One region of the Massilia sp. NBRC 108631 genome, then DNA from elsewhere that is predicted to be linked to it. Evidence: predicted binding sites of a transcription regulator. Region 1 holds the regulator's gene; each other region holds the start of a gene.
What was found. Region 1 encodes NrdR, which represses ribonucleotide reductase genes. Its sites were predicted from a motif close to CACNANATNTNGTG; they were not measured.
Positions count from the first base shown of each region.

Region 2: AC6H42_RS09870 (ribonucleoside triphosphate reductase) is a predicted target of NrdR. The motif match lies at 3,854-3,867, and genes of this name have one in related genera.
Region 3: AC6H42_RS18005 (ribonucleoside-diphosphate reductase subunit alpha) is a predicted target of NrdR. The motif match lies at 4,152-4,165, and genes of this name have one in related genera.

Region 1 is NZ_BAAKJE010000194.1:31,254-37,966, forward strand. It holds gene AC6H42_RS21415 (PilW family protein) at 1-831, opposite strand, end outside; gene pilV (type IV pilus modification protein PilV) at 828-1,382, opposite strand; gene AC6H42_RS21425 (hypothetical protein) at 1,428-1,613, opposite strand; gene nrdR (transcriptional regulator NrdR) at 1,779-2,240, opposite strand; gene glyA (serine hydroxymethyltransferase) at 2,319-3,563, opposite strand; ZMP/ZTP riboswitch at 3,654-3,773, opposite strand; gene AC6H42_RS21440 (SDR family oxidoreductase) at 3,859-4,605, shown strand; gene ybgC (tol-pal system-associated acyl-CoA thioesterase) at 4,712-5,134, shown strand; gene tolQ (protein TolQ) at 5,139-5,828, shown strand; gene AC6H42_RS21455 (ExbD/TolR family protein) at 5,844-6,284, shown strand; gene tolA (cell envelope integrity protein TolA) at 6,287-6,713, shown strand, end outside.
Region 2 is NZ_BAAKJE010000076.1:6,741-13,453, reverse strand. It holds gene ipdC (indolepyruvate/phenylpyruvate decarboxylase) at 1-791, shown strand, start outside; gene AC6H42_RS09880 (anaerobic ribonucleoside-triphosphate reductase activating protein) at 845-1,552, opposite strand; gene nrdD (anaerobic ribonucleoside-triphosphate reductase) at 1,554-1,736, opposite strand; gene AC6H42_RS09870 (ribonucleoside triphosphate reductase) at 1,772-3,808, opposite strand; gene AC6H42_RS09865 (SirB2 family protein) at 3,935-4,315, opposite strand; gene AC6H42_RS09860 (DUF2249 domain-containing protein) at 4,334-4,597, opposite strand; gene AC6H42_RS09855 (nitric-oxide reductase large subunit) at 4,664-6,713, opposite strand, start outside.
Region 3 is NZ_BAAKJE010000168.1:161,280-167,992, reverse strand. It holds gene AC6H42_RS18025 (cytochrome C assembly family protein) at 1-222, shown strand, start outside; gene AC6H42_RS18020 (PP0621 family protein) at 219-560, shown strand; gene AC6H42_RS18015 (sensor histidine kinase) at 563-2,248, shown strand; gene AC6H42_RS18010 (sigma-54-dependent transcriptional regulator) at 2,277-3,848, shown strand; gene AC6H42_RS18005 (ribonucleoside-diphosphate reductase subunit alpha) at 4,261-6,713, shown strand, end outside.

The sequences.
Region 1 (6,713 bases):
CAGCAAGCCGACCTTGATGCTGGCGACGCGCTTCCACCAGGTCTTGCGGTTCAAGTCCTGCGCCCTTGCCGCTGCCGTGGCGCCCTCCAGCACCAGTTCCGCATCCAGCGCGCGGACGGCGCTGGCGTTCAGGTAGCGGTTGGGGATGCCGTCCGAAGGCGTGTCGGTGTCGATGCCATAGAGGACCTGGAAAGAGTCCACGCCGCGCACGATGGCGTCCGCCCCCCAGCTGTTTGCGCTCTTGTATTTGCAGCGTAACTCGGCCACGCCGTCGCCGCCTGCTGCGACGTAGAAGATGCTCCATCCGCGCTGCGCCTCCGTGCCGGCCGCGGCCGTACCGAACCCGGCACAGTTGAGTACCGAGCCGTCCGCGTCCGGACTGCCGGAGCCTGCGAAGCGCAGGGCCAGCACGTCGCTGCCATTGACCGCGTTCGCGAGCGGCTCGTCGATGCCAGTGGAGGTGCGGCTGATGCTGGCCGCGTCCAGTCCGCTGATGTTGGCGCTGGCTTCCGGCAGCGTGGCAGGAGGCACGCCGGCGGCGTCCCAGTTGACGAAGGCGGCCTGGCGCACCGCCTGGCCGACCATGGCCAGCGCGTAGCGGCCGCTGTCATTCAGGCGGGCGCTTTCAGTGTGATGCACATAGTTGGCGCTGGCGTTGACCACCAGCGCGCTGGCCGCCAGCGTGACCAGCATGCCAACGGCCAGAGCAACCAGCATTTCAACCAGGCCCAAGCCTCGCATGGCCGCGTTGCGGCGCGCCGTCCCGTGCTGCATGCTGCGCCGGCGCAGCGGCGCGGCCGCGCGCTGAATGGCATCCCCTGCGCCGTTCATGGCGTGGCTCCCGCCATCGCCAGCGCCACGCCGGGGGAGTAGCCGCCCGCTGCATCCTTGGCAGGCGTACCGTCGGGATTCCTGCCGCGCCAGCCTATTTTGATAACGACCGGCGCACCGGGGCCGCCGGCACAGGACCAGCGCAGTTGACCGCTAGCCCACATGCCGGTGTCGCGGCAGATGCGCACCCGTCCGGCCGGCAATTGCGCGGCAACCTGGCGTTTCAGATCGTAGATATCGGCGTCGGCCATGGCCGCGCTGTCGCACATGGCAGCCCAGCACTGGCGGCCCGGTGCGGCCGGGACAGGCTCAGTGTGCGCGTCGTAGTCGAGCGCCAGGTAAGCCATCGCGAGCTGGGCGGGGTTGGCGCGCATGCGGTCGGCCATGGCCGAAGCCATCTGCGCGGCGTTGCTCAGCAATTGCGACTCGTACCGCACGCGCATCGCCACCAGCTGCATGGCGCTGGCACCCAGCACGCCGATGGCCAGCACCACTACAGCCACCAGCACTTCGATCAGCGCCAAGCCGCGCACCCGCCGTTGCGACACCATTCGCCACCTCCGCACATGCCAACTGAGGGACAACCTGAATGCAAGTTAGCAGCGCACGCGGCGGGCGGTTTGCGGCAGATCAAAGCAGAGGTAACTCTTCCTTAAAAATGTGCCATCCGTTTCGAGCTGCAGCGCGAATTTGCTCAAGCCAAGGAAAAAGCGATGCGGGACGGACGGCAGGAAGGGATGCCGCCAGGACGGCAGCAAAGACGGCAGCAAGGAATGCAGCAAGGCCAGGCCGCCCTGCTCGCCCTCCAACTAAGCCAGCGTTTCGGGCCGTTGCCGGACGACATCGCTGCAATGGTCGCCAACGCCGGTGCGGCGCAGCCGCAGGACTGGGCCAAGGCCGTCATCGACGCAGCCTGGACCAGATTTTCCCGCGCCACTGAACGGGCGCTAGGACTTCGGCGATTGCCCCACTTCTTCGATAGCGTCCTGAAACTCGGCCAGGTCCTCGAAATTCTTGTAGACCGACGCGAAGCGGATATAGGCCACCTTGTCCAGCCGCTTCAGTTCCTGCATCACCAGCTCGCCGACGTAGTGCGAATCGACTTCGCGCTTGCCGCTGGTGAGCAGCTTCTCTTCGATCGCCTGCACCGCCAGGTCCACCGAGGCAGCCGCGACGGGCCGCTTGCGCAAGGCCAGCGTCAGGGAGCCGCGCAACTTGGCCGCAGCGTATTCCGTGCGGCTGCCGTTCTTTTTGACCACGAAGGGCATCACAAGTTCAATCCGCTCGTAGGTCGTGAAGCGCTTGTCGCACTTGCCGCAGCGGCGGCGGCGGCGGATCGCGTCCCCTTCCTCCGACACGCGGGTGTCGAGGACGTGGATTTCTTCATGCTGACAGAACGGACATTTCATCTGGCGCGGCGCTTTCGAATGTTAAAAGAGCGCCGGACCGACACGGTCACGGCGCCCCTGATGTTACCAAGACAATGTTTAAGCGTAAACCGGATGCGCGTCAGCCAGCACCTTCACCGCCGCTTTGACGCGTTCGATGGTTGCCTCGTCGTGCGGGTTGTCCAGCACGTCGGCGATCAGGTTGCCCACTTGCTCGGCTTCCGCTTCCTTGAAACCGCGGGTGGTCATGGCCGGCGAACCCAGGCGGATGCCCGAGGTCACGAACGGCTTTTGCGGGTCATTCGGGATGCCGTTCTTGTTGCAGGTGATGTGCGCCTGGCCCAGGATGGCTTCGGCTTCCTTGCCGGTCAGGTTCTTGGCGCGCAGGTCCACCAGGAACACGTGCGACTCGGTACCGCCCGAGACGATGCGCAGGCCGCGCTTGATCAGCGTCTTGGCCAGCACGTCGGCGTTCTTCACTACCTGCTGCTGGTATTCCTTGAACGCCGGCTGCAGCGCTTCCTGGAAGGCCACGGCCTTGCCGGCGATGACGTGCATCAGCGGGCCGCCCTGGATGCCTGGGAAGATGGCCGAGTTGATGATCTTCTCGTGCTCGGCCTTCATCAGGATGATGCCGCCGCGCGGGCCGCGCAGCGATTTGTGCGTGGTCGAGGTGACGAAGTCGGCGTGCGGCACAGGATTCGGGTACAGGCCGGCGGCGATCAGGCCGGCGTAGTGGGCCATGTCGACCATGAAGTAGGCGCCCACCGATTTCGCCACGGCGGCGAAACGCTCGAAGTCGATCTTCTTGGAGAACGCCGACGCGCCGGCGATGATCAGCTTCGGCTTGTGTTCCTTGGCCAGCGCTTCCATCGCGTCATAGTCGATGTCCTCTTCCGCGGTCAGGCCGTAGGACACCACGTTGAACCACTTGCCGGACATGTTCAGCGCCATGCCGTGGGTCAGGTGGCCGCCTTCAGCCAGCGACATGCCCATGATGGTGTCGCCCGGTTTCAGCACGGCGAAGAACACGCCCTGGTTGGCTTGCGAACCCGAGTTCGGTTGCACGTTGGCCGCTTCCGCGCCGAACAGCTTCTTCACGCGGTCGATCGCCAGCTGTTCCACCACGTCCACGTATTCGCAGCCGCCGTAGTAGCGCTTGCCTGGATAGCCTTCGGCGTACTTGTTGGTCAGCTGGGAGCCCTGGGCTTCCATCACGGCCGGCGAGGTGTAGTTCTCGGAAGCGATCAGCTCGATATGGTCGTGCTGGCGGGTGTTTTCCTTGCCGATCGCGGCAAACAGTTCAGGATCGATGGAGGACAGGGTGTGATCTTTTGCAAACATGAAAAAACTCCAAGTGAGAGAGTAAATCTGGCAGGTGGATCGAATGAGGAACGCCAATAAGCGAGGAGCAGCCTCTTCGTGCTTTCCATCGGTGGCTGCCCAGGCGAACGGCTGTTGATTTGAAATCTCACGTTCCCCGGTGGATGCCCACCTTTCGCCGACAGATCGCGCAAGCGCAGACCCGGCTTTTCGCCAGTCACGTGAGACGTAATGGAAGCCAGATTGTACTATCAAGTTAGGCAATTACGCTACACTTGCCCTAATTTCCACCATGCCATCTTGCAAGGAACTTAATATGATCGTCTTCATCACCGGCGCCAGCGCCGGCTTCGGCGCCGCCATGGCGCGCGTGTTCACCGCCCATGGCCACAAAGCCATCATCGCCGCGCGCCGCACCGGGCGCCTGCAGGCGCTGGCCGCCGAACTGGGCGAGCAGGTGCTGCCGCTGGAACTGGATGTCACCGACAAAGCCGCCATCCGCGCCGCGCTGGACCGCCTGCCCGCCGAATGGCGCCAGATCGACGTGCTGGTCAACAACGCCGGCCTGGCGCTGGGCGTCAAGCCGGCCCACGAAGCCTCGCTGGACGACTGGGAAACCATGATAGACACCAACTGCAAGGGTCTGGTGACCATGACCCATGCCGTGCTGCCGGCGATGGTGGCGCGCGGCAGCGGCACCATCATCAACATCGGCTCCACCGCCGGCGCCTACCCTTACCCGGGCGGCAATGTGTACGGCGCCACCAAGGCCTTTGTCGAACAGTTCACGCTGAACCTGCGCGCCGACCTGGTGGGTACCGGCGTGCGCGCCACCAACCTGGCGCCCGGCCTGTGCGGCGGCACTGAATTCTCCAACGTGCGCCTGAAGGGCGACGACGCGGCCGCCGCCAAAGTCTACGAAGGCACGGTGCCGCTGTCGCCGCAGGATATTGCCAACACCGCCTACTGGATCGCCACCCTGCCGCCGCACATGAATGTGAACCAGATCGAACTGATGCCGACTTGTCAGGGTTTCTCCCCTTTCACCATCAAACGCGGCTAAAATTAGCGTTTTCGCCGGAAAAACGTAAGTGAGTGTTACAAGATGCTCAAACTGCCCGGCGAAATCGCGTAGAATATTGCCCAATCTCATTAGTAGTCAGAACAACATGCCTTCAGCCTTTACCTGGAATGTCCGTGTCTATTACGAAGACACCGATGCCGGTGGTATTGTCTATTACGCAAATTATCTCAAATTTTTCGAACGCGCGCGGACCGAATGGCTGCGCGCTATCGGCGTTGACCAGCACGCCCTGCTGCAGGAGCACGACGCCATGTTCGTCGTGAAGAATGTCGCCGCCGAGTATCATGCGCCAGCCAAACTGGACGATGTACTAAAATTAACCTTAAGTATCGAAAAGCTGGGCCGCGCTTCGCTGCAGTTCGTGCAGCAGGCCTGGAACGGCGATCAATTGCTCAACACGGCGCGCGTAAAAGTTGGTTGCGTCGATTCCGCGCTGCGGCCGCGCGCGGTCCCCGATGTGGTAGCGGCACGCATGCGCGGCGCCGAGTCATCCCCAAACTCAGACTGAAACAATGAACGTCACCCAAGACCTCTCCTTCATCGCCCTCATCTCCAACGCGCACCTGATCGTTCAGCTGATCATGGCGCTGCTGCTCGGTATCTCGCTCACCAGCTGGACCTACATTTTCCGCAAGATGTTCGCCGTGCGCGCCGCGCGCCGCCAGACCATCGACTTTGAAAAAACCTTCTGGGCCGGCGGCAACCTGCACGCCCTGCACCAGAGCGCCGGCAGCAACCGCGAACAGAGCGGCGCGCTGGCGCGCATCTTCGAAGCGGGCATGGGCGAGTTCATCAAGGGCAAGGCCGCGCACGCGGGCAGCCGCGAAATGGACGCCGGCGCCGTGCTGGACGGCGCGCGCCGCGCCATGCGCGCCGCCTTCCAGCGCGAAATGGACGCGCTCGAATCGCACCTGGCCTTCCTGGCCTCGGTCGGCTCGGTGTCGCCGTACATCGGCCTGCTGGGCACCGTGTGGGGCATCATGAACGCCTTCCGCGGCCTGGCCAACGTGCAGCAAGCCACGCTGGCCGCCGTCGCGCCCGGCATTGCCGAAGCGCTGATCGCCACCGCCATCGGCCTGTTCGCCGCGATTCCGGCCGTGGTCGCCTACAACCGCTTCTCGCACGATATCGACCGCCTGGCTATCCGTTTCGAGAGCTTTGTGGAAGAATTCTCCAACATCCTGCAGCGCCAGTCGCGCTAAGCGGAGAGGACAACCATGGCATCTTCTTTCTCCAGCGGCATGCGCGGCAGCCGAGGCAGCCGCAAGCTGAAGTCCGAGATCAACGTCGTACCCTACATCGACGTGATGCTGGTGCTGCTGATTATTTTCATGGTAATGCCGTCGTCGAACAACCCGTCGCAGGTGGACTTGCCGCAAGCCGAGCGCTCCACCCGCCCGCCGGACGACTATATCCAGATCATCATCAAGCCGAACGGCGCGCTGTCGATCGGCGTGCAGGGCAAGAACGCGGACGCGCCGGAAACCGAGCCGAACCGCGACGCGCTGGTACGCAAGCTGCGCAAGCTGCATGAGGCGCACCCCGAATACCCGGTGATGATTTCCGGCGACAAGGAAAGCAAGTACGACGATGTGATCCAGCTGATCTCCGAATCGAAGAAAATGGGCATCAACCGGGTCGGCCTGGCCACGAAGTAAGCATGACGATGAAACACGCAACCGCAGGCGGCCCGTACCGGGTGCCGAAACGCGACGACCGCTGGAGCTCGATCGGCCTGGCTGCGGCCATGCACGCGGGCCTGCTGTTCTTCCTGTGGGTGGGCGTGGCATGGCAGAACACCGAGCCGGTGGCCGTGGAAGCGGAAGTGTGGGATATGACCACCCAGACCGCCGCGCCGCCCGCGCCGACGCCGCCGCAGGTGAAGCCGGAGCCCGAACCGGAGCCGGAGCCGACCCCGGCCCCGCCGCCCAAGGTGGTAGCGCCACCAGTGGAGGCGCCGCCGCCGGCCGTCGATCCGGACATCGCGCTGCAAAAGCGCAAGGCCAAGGAAAAGGCCGAAAAGGAACGCGTCGAAGAAGAGAAGGCGAAGAAAATCCTCGAGCAGAAGAAGCTCGAGGACCAGAGGA
Region 2 (6,713 bases), on a different contig from region 1:
TGCTGTCGGATACCAATTTCGGCGTCTCTGCGCGCAAGATCGACATGCGCGGCAGCATCCAGGCGCTCGACGGCCAGGTGGCGCTGGGCCATCACGTCTATCCAGGCATTCCGCTGGAAGCGCTGATCGACGCCTTGCTTGCCCAAGGCGCCCCGGTCGCGGCGCAGGCGCCGCCGCAGCAGCCGGTGCGCTATCCGCGCGAGCTGCGCGCGGATGGCGGGCCGGTGGCGCCGATGGACATCGCGCGCGCGGTCAACGACGCGCTGGCCCAGGCCGGGCCAATGCCCATCGTGTCCGATATCGGCGACTGCTTTTTTACCGCACTCGATATCGACGGCGGCGGGCTGCTGGCGCCGGGCTATTACGCCACCATGGGCTACGGCGTGCCGGCCGGGCTGGGTCTGCAGGCGTCGGCCGGACGGCGGCCGCTGGTACTGGTGGGCGACGGCGCTTTCCAGATGACGGGCTGGGAGCTGGGCAACTGCCAGCGCTATGGTTGGGACCCGGTGGTCATCGTGTTCAACAACTGCGGCTGGGAGATGCTGCGCGCCTTCCAGCCGGAGGCGCGCTACAACGATCTGAGCGACTGGCGCTTCGCCGACATGGCGGCGGCGCTGGGCGGGGATGGCTACCGCGTCGAATCGCGCGCGCAGCTCAGGCAGGCGCTGGATAAGGCGCTGGCTACGCGCGGGCGCTTCCAGCTGATTGAAGCCATGCTGCCGAAGGGGGCGCAGTCCGATACGCTGGCGCGCTTCGTGGCGGGCGTGAAACGCCTGCAGGCGGCGGGGTGAGCTTGCTTTGGCGGGTTAGGCACTGCGTGCTAACCCGCCTGCGCCGTCCGAGGCTAGTGCGCCTGCCTCAGCATAAAGCGCGGAAACAGCGGCGCCATGCGGGAGGCCAGCGCCTCGTCGGGGTATCCCGGCAGCGCCTGAAGATTGAGTGCGGCATCGCGGCAGCCGGTGGCGCGGAACTGCTGCAGCACATAGTGTTGCACGCCCATGTCCGCCAGCGTGGCTGCCAGCCGTTCCAGCGAGGCGGGCGGCAACAGGCCGGAATGCGCCGTGGTGCGGCACTCGTACGCCACGCCGCTGTCCAGGATGGCGCGCACGCATTGCTCCGCCTGGCGTCCGCTGCCGGGCACGCCGGTCACGCTGGCGTAGTCCTCGAACGGCGCCTTCACGTCAAAACCGATCCAGTCCAGCAGCGGCAGCACGCGCCTTAGCCGCTCCGGGTAGATGCAGGCCGTGTGCAGCCCCACCTTGAAGCCGAGCGCGCGCACCTGCGCGATGGCGGCCGGCAGCGCCGGGTCGGTGGTCGGCTCGCCGCCGCTGAAAACCACCGCGTCCAGCAGGCCGGCGCGTCCTTCCAGCCGTTCCAGCAGCCGTGGCCAGGAGAGGGGGCTGGTGCGCGGGCGCGCTTGCAGCTCGGGATTGTGGCAGTAGCCGCAACGCCAGGCGCAGCCCTGCACGAACACCACGGCGGCCAGCTGGCCGGGATAGTCGGTGGCCGAGAACGGCGTAAAGCCGCCCACGTTCAGCTGTCCGCCGTCCATCTTAGTGCGACGCCGCTTCGGTGAAATACTGGCGCTCGTGGAACTCGCCCTGCTTGCCGATGTTGAAGGACGACAGCGGACGGTGGTAGCCCATCACGCGGGTCCAGATTTCGCACGGCTGGCGCTCGCTGTCGTCCAGCATCAGGTTGCCGGTGGTGGCGATGGCGTTGTTGGTAGCTTGCATGGTCTTCCTTTTCAGTGGTGGGTAAAATCGGGGCCTCAGGCGGCCAGTTTGCGTGCGATGAGGTCATCGTCGCACTTGGGACAGAAGGGATGGCGTCCGCTCAGGTAGCCGTGCTTGGGGCAGATCGAGAACGTGGGCGTGACCGTGATGTAGGGCAGGCCGAAGCGGCTCAGCGAGCGCTTCACCAGCGTGCGGCAGGCGTCCGCGCTGGACAGCGCTTCCGTCATGTACAGGTGCAGCACGGTGCCGCCGGTGTACTTGCGCTGCAGCGCATCCTGCTGCTGCAGCGCCTCGAAGGGATCGTCCGTGTAGCCGACCGGCAGTTGCGAGGAGTTGGTGTAGTAGGGCATGTCCGGCGTGCCGGCCTGCAGGATGTCTGGATAGCGCTTGCGGTCTTCGCGCGCGAAGCGGTAGGTGGTGCCCTCGGCCGGCGTGGCTTCCAGGTTGTACATATGGCCGGTCTCCTCCTGGAATTCCAGCATGCGCGCGCGCACGTGGTCCAGCAGGCGCAGGGCGAAGGCGCGGCCTGCCTCGGAGGTGATGTCGTCCGCGCCGGCGCTGAAGTTGCGTATCATCTCGTTGACGCCGTTTACGCCCAGCGTGGAGAAGTGGTTGCGCAGCGTGCCCAGGTAGCGCTTGGTGTACGGGAACAGGCCGTTGTCCATGTGGCGCTGTATCACCTTGCGCTTGATCTCCAGGCTTTGCTTGCCCAGCTCGAGCAGCACATCGAGCGCGGCCAGCAGCGCGGCCTCGTCGCCCCGGTGCAGATAGCCCAGGCGCGCGCAGTTGATGGTGACCACGCCCAGCGACCCGGTCTGCTCGGCCGAGCCAAACAGGCCGTTGCCGCGCTTGAGCAGTTCGCGCAGGTCCAGCTGCAGGCGGCAGCACATGGACCGTATCATGTTCGGCTTCAGTTCCGAGTTGATGAAGTTCTGGAAATAGGGCAGGCCGTAGCGCGCCGTCATTTCGAACAGCAGCTCGGCGTTCGGGCTGTGCCAGTCGAAGTCGGGCGTGATGTTGTAGGTCGGGATGGGGAAGGTGAAGGCGCGGCCCTTGGCGTCGCCCGCCATCATGACTTCGATATAGGCGCGGTTGATCATGTCCATCTCGGCCTGCAGTTCGCCGTAGCTGAACGGCATGGGCTGGCCGGCGATGTGCGGGATCTGCCCGCGCAGGTCTTCCGGACAAACCCAGTCGAAAGTCAGGTTGGTAAACGGCGTCTGGGTGCCCCAGCGCGAAGGCACGTTGAGGTTGTAGATCAGTTCCTGCATGGCTTGCTTCACGGCGGCGTAATCCAGGCCGTCGTTGCGCACGAAAGGCGCCATGTAGGTGTCGAAGGAACTGAAGGCCTGCGCGCCGGCCCATTCGTTCTGCAAGGTGCCGAGGAAGTTGACGATCTGGCCGATGGCGCTGGACATGTGGCGCGGCGGGGCCGACTCCACCTTGCCCGGCACGCCGTTCAGGCCTTCGTTGAGCAGGGTGCGCAGCGACCAGCCGGCGCAGTAGCCGGCCAGCATGTCGAGATCGTGGATATGCAGGTCCGCTTCGCGGTGGGCCTGGCCGACGGCCGGCGGGTAGACGTGGTCCAGCCAGTAGTTGGCGATCACCTTGCCGGACACGTTCAGTATCAGGCCGCCCAGCGAGTAGCCCTGGTTGGCATTGGCGTTCACGCGCCAGTCCTGGCGGTTCAGGTACTCGTTGACCGAGGCTACGACGTCCACCAGCGAGCTGCGGTCCTGGCGCAGGCGGCGGTGCTGTTCGCGGTAGACGATGAAGGCGCGCAGCGTGGCGCGGTTGCCGCTCTCGTACAGTGCGCGCTCCACCTGGTCCTGCACGTTCTCGACATCCAGCGGGCTATCTTGCGAGAGGCCATGCGCGGCGCCAGGCGTGGCCTGCCGCTGGGTGCCGAGGTAGGTGAGCACCAGCTGGGTCAGCTGGGCCGCCGTGGCGGCGTCGAATTCGCCGCTGGCTTCCCCCGCACGGCGCAGCGCCGAGTGGATCTTGGCCGGGTCGAAGGGCTGGCCGGCGCCGTCGCGCTTGATGATGCTGGTATGGGGTGATGCGAAGAGCACATGTCCTCCTTGGCTACTAGATGTGGTGTGAGTGCTCAGATTAGGCACTGTATGTAGTGGGGTCAACAGCTGCGGGCGCTGTTTTTGAATTTCTTGATCTGGCTTAAGACCGGTCCTACAGCGGCGTTACAGTGGCCAGGCCTGCTTGGTGACGGCGACCGCGATGATGTAGGCCAGCGTGGCCATGGCGGCCAGCAGGGCGGCGCGCCGGCCGGTGCGGGTGCGGGCGCGCTTGAGCGCGAAGGCGCCGAGAACGATGTAGAGCGCCACGGCGCCGAGCTTGGCGGCCAGCCAGGGCTGGACCAGCGGCGACTGGCCGCTGGTCCAGGCCAGCGTGACGGCGCTGGCCAGCAGCAGGGTGTCGATCAGCGGCGGTACGGTGCGCGTCCAGCGCTGTGCGGTCCAGGCGGCGCCGCACCACATGCCGGCGCCGCGCAGCAGGAACAGGCTGACGCTGGCGGCGACGCAGCTGACGTGTATCAGCTTGAGCACATGGTAGTCCATCATTCGTCGTCCCTCATTGCCTCATTCTGCCACGATCAGGAAGTCGATCAGTATCTCGCCCGGCGTGCGGGATACATAGGCGGCGCGCACGCGGGGGCCGAAGACCTGGTCGATCTGGCGCAGCAGCGGCAGCGGGTCATGGTCGTTACAGAAGCGCATCACCTCGCCGGGCTGCAGGGATTGCAGCGCGCCGAAGATGGCGGCATGGCGGAAACGCTTGGACACGCCGCGCGCGTCAAAAGGATAGATGCCGGTGGCGGTGGGAGCGGAACAATCGTGGGGCATGGCGAAACTCCTTGAAGTTGAAGGGGGGCGGCATAGCGCCCCCGGGCTTGCGAAATCGTTACGGGATCAGGACTGGCGGACCGCGGCGGCGCCGGGTGCCGCCACGGCGGCGCGCGGCTGGCCGGCGCGCAGCAGGCGCCATGCGAACAGCGCCAGGAACAGCGTGCCGGCTGCGAACACCACGTCGCCTGGCACGCGCATCCAGACCAGGGTTTCCATCAGCGGCGAGTGCACCACTTCAGGCGAACGGGCGAACCACATGCCGGTGCTGATGCTGGCCCAGGCCTGGTAGACGCCGGCCGGCGCCAGCGACAGGAACACCATCATGGCCAGGCCGATGTTCAGGCACCAGAACATGGGGCTGAGCAGGCGGTCCGACCAGGCGGCGCGCTCGCTCATGCCGCGCAGGCAGAACAGCAGCAGTCCGATGCCGAGCATGCCGTACACGCCAAACAGCGCGGCGTGGCCGTGGGCGGCGGTCATGTTCAGGCCCTGCATGTAGTACAGCGCGATCGGGGTGTTGATGGCAAAGCCCAGCAGGCCGGCGCCCACCGTGTTCCAGAAGCCCACGGCGATGAAGCACAGGATGGCCCAGCGGTAGCTGGAGACCCACGGCGCGGCCTTGCTGCGCTGGTAGTTGCGCCAGGCTTCGATGCCGAGCATGGACAGCGGCACCACTTCCAGCGCGGAGAACATGGAGCCGATGGCGATGACGAAGGTAGGCGTGCCGGTGAAGTACAGGTGGTGCAGGGTGCCCAGGATGCCGCCGAACAGGAACACGATGGTCTCCAGCACGATGGCGCTGTTGGCGGCCGCCGCGCGGATCAGGCCCAGGCGGGTGAACAGCAGGGCGATGACGGCCGTGGCGAACACTTCGAAGAAGCCTTCCACCCACAGGTGCACCAGCCACCAGCGCCAGTATTCAACCATCGAGTAGTGGGTGCTGCGGCCCCAGGTAAGCGAAGTGGCATAGAAGCCGCCGATGCACAGCGCCGACAGGAACACCATGACAATCAGGCCGCGGCTGTCGGACGGCTTCTTCAGCGCCGGCCACAGCGCGCGGCCCAGCAGTGTGACCCAGAACAGCAGGCCGACGAACAACAGGATCTGCCAGATGCGGCCCATGCTGGTGAACTCCAGGCCCTGGTTGCCGAGCCAGAAGGCAAAGGCGCTGCCCCTGTGCTGCAGGGTGCCCAGCCAGCCGCTGACGGTGGACCCGGCCACGATGAACAGCAGCGCGTAGAACAGCACGTTTACGCCCAGCTTCTGGTATTTCGGTTCATGCCCCGAAATGGCGGGCGCGATATACAGGCCGGTGGCCAGCCAGGCGGTGGCGATCCACAGCACCGCGAACTGGGTGTGGATGGTGCGGCTGACCACGAAGGGCAGCACGTCGGCCAGCGGCAGGCCGAAGAAGCTCTGGCCCTCGACCGCATAGTGGGCGGTGATGACGCCCATGGCGACCTGCACCAGGATCAGCGCGATCACCACGAAGAAGTACTTGCGCGTGGCGCGCATGGACGGCGTGGGGGCCAGCTTGAGCAGCGGGTCGGCCTTGGCCGGCACCGGATCGGCTTCCTCGCTGCTGCGCGCATGGAACATCACCATGGCGGCGATGGCGCCCAGCATCAGCACGATGCTGGCCACCGACCAGATGCCGGCGCTGGCGCCGGGACGGTTGCCCACCAGGGGCTCGTGCGGCCAGTTGCTGGTGTAGCTCAGGCCCGCTTCGCCGGGACGGTCGGTGGCGGCCGCCCAGGCCGACCAGAACACGAAGGCCGGCAGCGCCGCCAGTTCTTCCGGATCGGTGAGCGAGTTGGCTGTCATGGCGTATTGCTCGCGCAGGGCGTCGAGCGCGCGGTCGTCGCCGAACAGGCCGGTATAGTGGCGCGCCACTTCCTGCACCGCGTCGGCGCGGTCCGGCGAGAGCACGATGGCGCCGCGGCCGGGATCATACGTATTGCTGCGCATTTCCTGCTGCACGCGCGCGTCCAGCGCGGCCTGGGCCGGCTTGCCGAGCGACTCGTAGGGCGCCTTGTGCTCGCGCAGGGCCCAGATCTGGCGCAGCGCCAGTGCCTCGCGGTGCAGCCAGTCGGCCGACCAGTCCGGCGCCACA
Region 3 (6,713 bases), on a different contig from region 1:
TCCGAGGAACTGTTCGGCAAGGCGCTCAAGTGGGACCACAAGTCGGTCTTCACCCTGCTGTCCTGGCTGCTGTTCGCGGCGCTGCTGGCGGGCCGCCACTTCCGCGGCTGGCGCGGCAAGACGGCGCTCAGTTTCACCCTGGCCGGTTTCGCCACTCTGCTGCTGGCCTATGTCGGCAGCCGTTTTGTCCTGGAAGTGGTTTTGCATCGAGGTATGGCATGACACGTATTTTGTTCTGGCTGGCGCTGATTTTCCTGGTGGTGGCGGCGATCCGCAGCAAGCTGCGCGCGGCCGCGCGCGCCCAGCAGATGCGCACCGACCCGCAGCAAGCGGCGCGCATGGCCGCCGCGCGCGCGGCCGCCGAAGCCGAGGCGCTGGCCCAGGAGCGGGCGCGCCAGGCCGGCTCGCCCCAGGCGCAGGCGCGCGCGCGCGCCGTGGCCGAGGCGGAAACCATGCTCAGCTGCGCGCACTGCGGGGTGTTCTTCCCGGCGTCCGAGGCGGTGCAGCGCGGCGGCCGCGATTTCTGCAGCCAGGCCCACGCCGAGCAGCCGGCGCCCTGACAGTGACGGCGCGCCTGCAAGCGCTGACGGCCGCGTCGCGCGACACCTTCTGGCGCTCGCTGCAAACCCTGAACGGCACCCGGGTGGTGATCGCGCTGGTGCTGCTGGCCTACCTGAGCGTCGATACGCGCGGCCTGCGCGGCGCCGGTTCGCTGATGTACGCCCAGGTGTGCGCGGCCTACCTGCTGCTGGCGCTGGGCTTCGCGGTGCTCACCAGCAAGGTGCGGCGCCGCTTCCTGGCCCAGCTGCTGCTGCAAATCGCCTGCGACCTGGCCCTGATTTCCCTGCTCTACCTGGGCGCCGGCGGCGCCCGCAGCGGCCTGGCCATCCTCTACCTGTTCCCGCTGGCCGGCCTGGCCATCCTGGCGCCGCTGGTGCTGGCGCTGTTCTCGGCCTCGCTGGTGGCGCTGTTCATGCTGGGCACGGCGCTATGGCAGACGGTGGTGCAGGACGCCGACAGCACCTTGCTGCAGTCCGGCCTGTTCGGCGCGGCCTTCCTGGCGGCGGTGCTGGTGGTCAACCGCATGGCGGCCAAGCTGATCGGCCAGGAAGAGCTGGCGGCGCGGCGCGGGGTGGAGATCGGCGTGCAGCAGGCGGTCAACCGGCTGGTGATGTCGCACATGAGCGACGGCATCGTGGTGGTCGACGCCGGCGGCCAGGTGGTGGCCGGCAACCCGGCCGCGCAGCAAATGCTGGGCCTGGCCGGCGACGCGCAGTTCGACCTGGCGTCGGCGCCGGCACTGGCGCCGCTGGCGCGCGCCTACCGCGACTGGCGCGCCGACCCGCTGCAGGCCACGGCGTTCCTGACCATCAAGCCCTACACCGACCCGGCGCTGCAGGACGTGACGGCGGCCTGGAGCGCGCGGCGCGAACTGGCCGCGCATTTGAAGGTGCGCTTCGCGCCGGTCGAGGCCGACGGCCTGGACGTGGAGCGCAGCGTGATCTTCCTGCAGGACGTGACGGCCATCGAAAACCAGGCGCAGGACTTGAAGCTGGCCTCGATGGGACGGCTCACGGCCAGCATCGCGCACGAGGTGCGCAACCCGCTGTCGGCCATCGGCCATGCCACCTCGCTGCTGAGCGAGGACCTGGCCGGGCCGGTGCACACGCGCTTGCTCAAGATCGTGGCCGACAACGTGGCGCGCGTGAACCGCATGGTGGAGGACATCCTGCAGCTGTCGCGCAAGGTGCAGCCGCACAGCGAGCCGCTGGCGCTGGCCGGCTTTCTCGCCGAGCTGGCCGCCGAGTTCCAGGACACGCACGCGCTGGCGCCGGGCATCGTGCGGCTGGAGGTGGGCGGCGGCGCGGCCACGGTGCGCTTCGACGCGCTGCACCTGCGCGAGGTGGTGCTCAACCTGCTCAACAACGCGGTGCGCTACGCGAGCGGCCGGCCGGGCAGCATCCGGGTGTTCGTGGTGGGCGGGCGCGGGCGCGGCGCGGGCCTGGAGCTGCACGTGCAGGACGACGGTCCCGGCATTTCGCCCGAGGTGCGGGCCCACCTGTTCGAACCGTTCTACACCACCTCCAGCAAGGGCACCGGGCTGGGGCTGTATCTGGCGCGCGAATTGTGCTTGAATAACGAGGCCATGCTGGACTATGAATACCGCTACGACCAGGGCGTGCAGGCCGACGGCAGCCGCCAGTCCAGCGGCCGTTTCGTGATCACGTTTGCCAGGCCGGGCGCCTGAACCACCTACTATATAGAGAAGGACACCCATGAGTGCTCCCCGCAATTCCCCGCGCGTGCTGGTCGTCGACGACGAAGCCGACCTGCGCGAGCTGCTGGAAATTACCCTGCTCAAGATGGGGCTGGACGTGGACAGTGCCGAAAACCTGGCGCAGGCGCGCGCCTATCTGGCGCAAGCCCAGGCCCAGGCGCAAGGGGAGGGCGCGGACGGCAAGGGCGCGGCGCCCTACGCGCTGGTGCTGACCGATATGCGCCTGCCCGACGGGCTGGGGCTGGAGCTGGTGCGCGAAGTGTCGGCCAGCTTCCGCAATACGCCGATCGCGGTGGTGACGGCCTACGGCAGCGCCGACAATGCGGTGGTGGCGCTCAAAGCGGGCGCCTTCGACTACATCAGCAAGCCGGTGGCACTGGACCAGCTGCGCGTGATGGTGCAGTCGGCGCTGCGGCTGAACGCACCGGCGGCCGAGGCGGCGGACGCGGCGCCGCGCGCGCCGAGCCGGCTCAAGGGCGACTCGGCCGTGATGCAGGCGCTGCGCGCGCAGATCGCGCGCCTGGCGCGCTCGATGGCGCCGATCGCCATCAACGGCGAGTCCGGCAGCGGCAAGGAGCTGGCCGCGCGCGAGATCCACGCGCAAAGCTCGCGCGCCGGCAAGCCCTTCATCGCCGTCAACTGCGGCGCGATTCCCGAGGCGCTGATGGAGGCCGAATTCTTCGGCTACCGCAAGGGCGCTTTCACCGGCGCGGCCGACGAGCGCGACGGGTTTTTCCAGGCCGCCAACGGCGGCACCCTGATGCTCGACGAGGTGGCCGACCTGCCGCTGGCCATGCAAGTCAAGCTGCTGCGCGCGATCCAGGAGCGGCGCGTGCGCAAGATCGGCGCCACCGCCGAGGAGGCCGTGGACGTGCGCATCATCAGCGCCACCCACAAGAACCTGGAGCAGCTGGTCGAGCGCGGCGCGTTCCGGCAGGACTTGTTTTACCGGCTTAACGTGATCGAGCTGAGTTTGCCGCCGCTGCGCGAGCGGGCCGACGACCTGGGCCTGCTGACCGACGCCATCCTGGCCCGGCTGGGCACTTTCGAGCAGCGCGTGGTGCTGGGGCCGGGCGTGCTGGAAGCGCTGCGCGGCTACGCCTTCCCCGGCAATGTGCGCGAGCTGGAGAATATCCTGGAGCGCGCGCTGGCCTTCGCCAACGACGGCGTGATCGAGGTGCGCGACCTGGCGCTCAAGGTGGGCAAGAGCCCGGATGCGCCGCCCGGCTACCTGCCGCCCCCGGCCGAGCTGCGCCACGACACCGGCGCGCCGCAGGGGCCGGGCACGCCGCAGGGCTACATGCACCTGCCCGCGCCGCCCGCACCCGCACCCGCCGCGTCCGCGCCGGCGCCCACACCGGCGCCGGCGGCTGGCGGCCTGCCCGCCGCCCCGGACGCGCTGCCGAGCAACCTGCCCGACTACCTGGCCCAGGTCGAGCGCGACATCATCATGCGCGCGCTGGCGCAGACCCAGTACAACCGTACCCAGGCCGCCAGCCTGCTGGGCATCAGCTTCCGCCAGCTGCGCTACCAGATGCAAAAGCTCAACATCCAGGAGCCGGAAGGGTAGGACCGTGCCGGGTAGACTATAATGCTGCCCCGCCGCCCGGTTCCGGCCAGGGTGCCGGCGGCTGGCGCAAGCGGCAATGTTGTGTTTTCGCCAGTGCAATATACGGCCGCGCCGGCCCGGCTGCCCAAGGATAAGGCAGCGCGAAACGGTGCGCCAAACGCGGCGTTAGTGCTTGCTATCCGGCTCCGGCCCGGGGCTTCGGGCGTCGCTAAATGTCAATAGAAAAATTGCCGTTTTTGCGCCAATTTTCCCTTGTCTTGCCCAGGCAGGCTAACTACAATTAGTGTCTAAATTTGGTCCGTTCACTAGATGTAGTACTAAATCTTGGCAATCGCTCAAAGATACTCTAGAGCAATTGACGAACTTTATTATCAAATCACGCTGGCAACACACTGCTATTTCGGGAGCTTAAATGCAATCAACTCAAGACATCACGAACCAAGTGGCGCCACAAGCGCCGGCATCGGCGGGCGCCGTCAGCGGCCTGGCCACGGCAGCCAGCGCGCTGGGCGATTACCGCATCATCCGCCGCAACGGCGCGGTGGTGGCGTTCGAACCGTCCAAGATCAATGTCGCCATGACCAAGGCTTTCCTGGCCGTGCACGGCGGCCAGAGCGCCGCCTCTGCCAGCGTACGTGAAATCGTCGAAGAGTTGACCAACAGCGTGGTGTCGGCGCTGGTGCGCCGCCAGCCGTCCGGCGGCACCTTCCATATTGAAGACGTGCAGGACCAGGTGGAACTGGCGCTGATGCGCTCGGGCCAGCACGACGTGGCGCGCGCCTATGTGCTGTACCGCGCCAAGCACATGGAAGAGCGCCGCGCCAAGAAGGACGCCGCCGGCACCGCCGCCGCCGCCGAGCCTGAACTGAGCGTGACCGAGAACGGCGTGCGCCGTCCGCTGGTGATGCAGGAAGTGCGCGACCTGATCAACGCAGCCTGCTCCGGCCTGGAAAAGCACGTGGACGCGGACGCCATCCTGGCCGAGACCGTGAAAAACCTGTACGACGGCGTTCCGGTCGAGGAACTGCACAAGTCCGCCATCCTGGCCGCCCGCGCGCTGATGGAAAAAGACCCGGCCTACTCGCAAGTGACGGCCCGCATCCTGCTGCACACCATCCGCAAGGAAGTGTTCGGCCATGAAGTGCCGCAAGCCAAGGCTGCCGCCGAGTACATTACCTATTTCCCGCAGTACATCGCCAAGGGCATCGAGAACGAGCTGCTGGACGCCGAGCTGGCCAAGTTCGACCTGGCCAAGCTGGCCAAGGCCCTGGTGGCCGACCGCGACCTGCAGTTCGGCTACATCGGCCTGCAGACCCTGTATGACCGCTACTTCCTGCACGTGCGCGAAGTGCGCATCGAGATGCCGCAGGCGTTCTACATGCGCGTGGCCATGGGCCTGTCGCTGCGCGAAGAGAACCGCGAAGCGCGCGCCATCGAGTTCTACAACCTGTTGTCGACCTTCGACTTCATGAGCTCGACGCCAACCCTGTTCAACTCGGGCACCCTGCGTTCGCAGTTGTCGTCGTGCTACCTGACCACCGTGTCGGACGACCTGGAAGGCATCTACGACGCCATCAAGGAAAACGCGCTGCTGGCCAAGTTCGCCGGCGGCCTGGGCAACGACTGGACCCCGGTGCGCGCGCTGGGCGCCCACATCAAGGGCACCAACGGCAAATCGCAAGGCGTGGTGCCGTTCCTGAAAGTGGTCAACGACACCGCCGTGGCGGTCAACCAGGGCGGCAAGCGCAAGGGCGCGGTGTGCGCCTACCTGGAAACCTGGCACATGGACATCGAGGAATTCCTCGACCTGCGCAAGAACACCGGCGACGACCGCCGCCGCACCCACGACATGAACACGGCCAACTGGATTCCCGACCTGTTCATGAAGCGCGTGATGGAAAAGGGCGAGTGGACCCTGTTCTCGCCGTCCGAAACGCCGGACCTGCACGACAAGGTGGGCAAAGCCTTCGAACTGGCCTACACCGGCTACGAAGCCAAGGCCGCCGCCGGCGAAATCCGCGTGTTCAAGAAGATCGCCGCGCTGGACCTGTGGCGCAAGATGCTGTCGATGCTGTTCGAAACCGGCCACCCATGGATCACCTTCAAGGATCCGTGCAACATCCGTTCGCCGCAGTCGCACGTGGGCGTGGTGCACTCGTCCAACCTGTGCACCGAGATCACCCTGAACACCGGCCCGGACGAAATCGCCGTCTGCAACCTGGGTTCGGTGAACCTGCCGGCCCATATGAAAGAGGGCAAGCTGGACCACGTGAAGCTGCAAAAGACCATCCGCACCGCGATGCGCATGCTCGACAACGTGATCGACATCAACTACTACGCCGTGGACAAGGCCCGCAACGCCAACATGCGCCACCGTCCGGTGGGCCTGGGCGTGATGGGCTTCCAGGACTGCCTGCACATGATGCGCGTGCCGTTCTCGTCGCAGGAATGCGTGAACTTCGCCGATACCTCGATGGAAGCGGTGTGCTACTACGCCTACCTGGCTTCGACCGAGCTGGCCGAAGAGCGCGGCCACTATGAATCGTACAAGGGTTCGCTGTGGGACCGCGGCATCTTGCCGCAGGACTCGATCGCGCTGCTGGCCGAAGAGCGCGGCGGCTACCTGGAGCAGGACCGCTCGGCGGCCATGGACTGGACCCCGGTGCGCGAGCGCATCAAGAAGTTCGGCATGCGCAACTCGAACTGCGTGGCGATCGCTCCGACCGCCACCATCTCGAACATCATCGGCGTGTCCGCTTGCATCGAGCCAACGTTCCAGAACCTGTACGTGAAGTCCAACCTGTCGGGCGAGTTCACCGAGATCAACTCCTACCTGGTGCGCGACCTGAAGGCGCGCGACCTGTG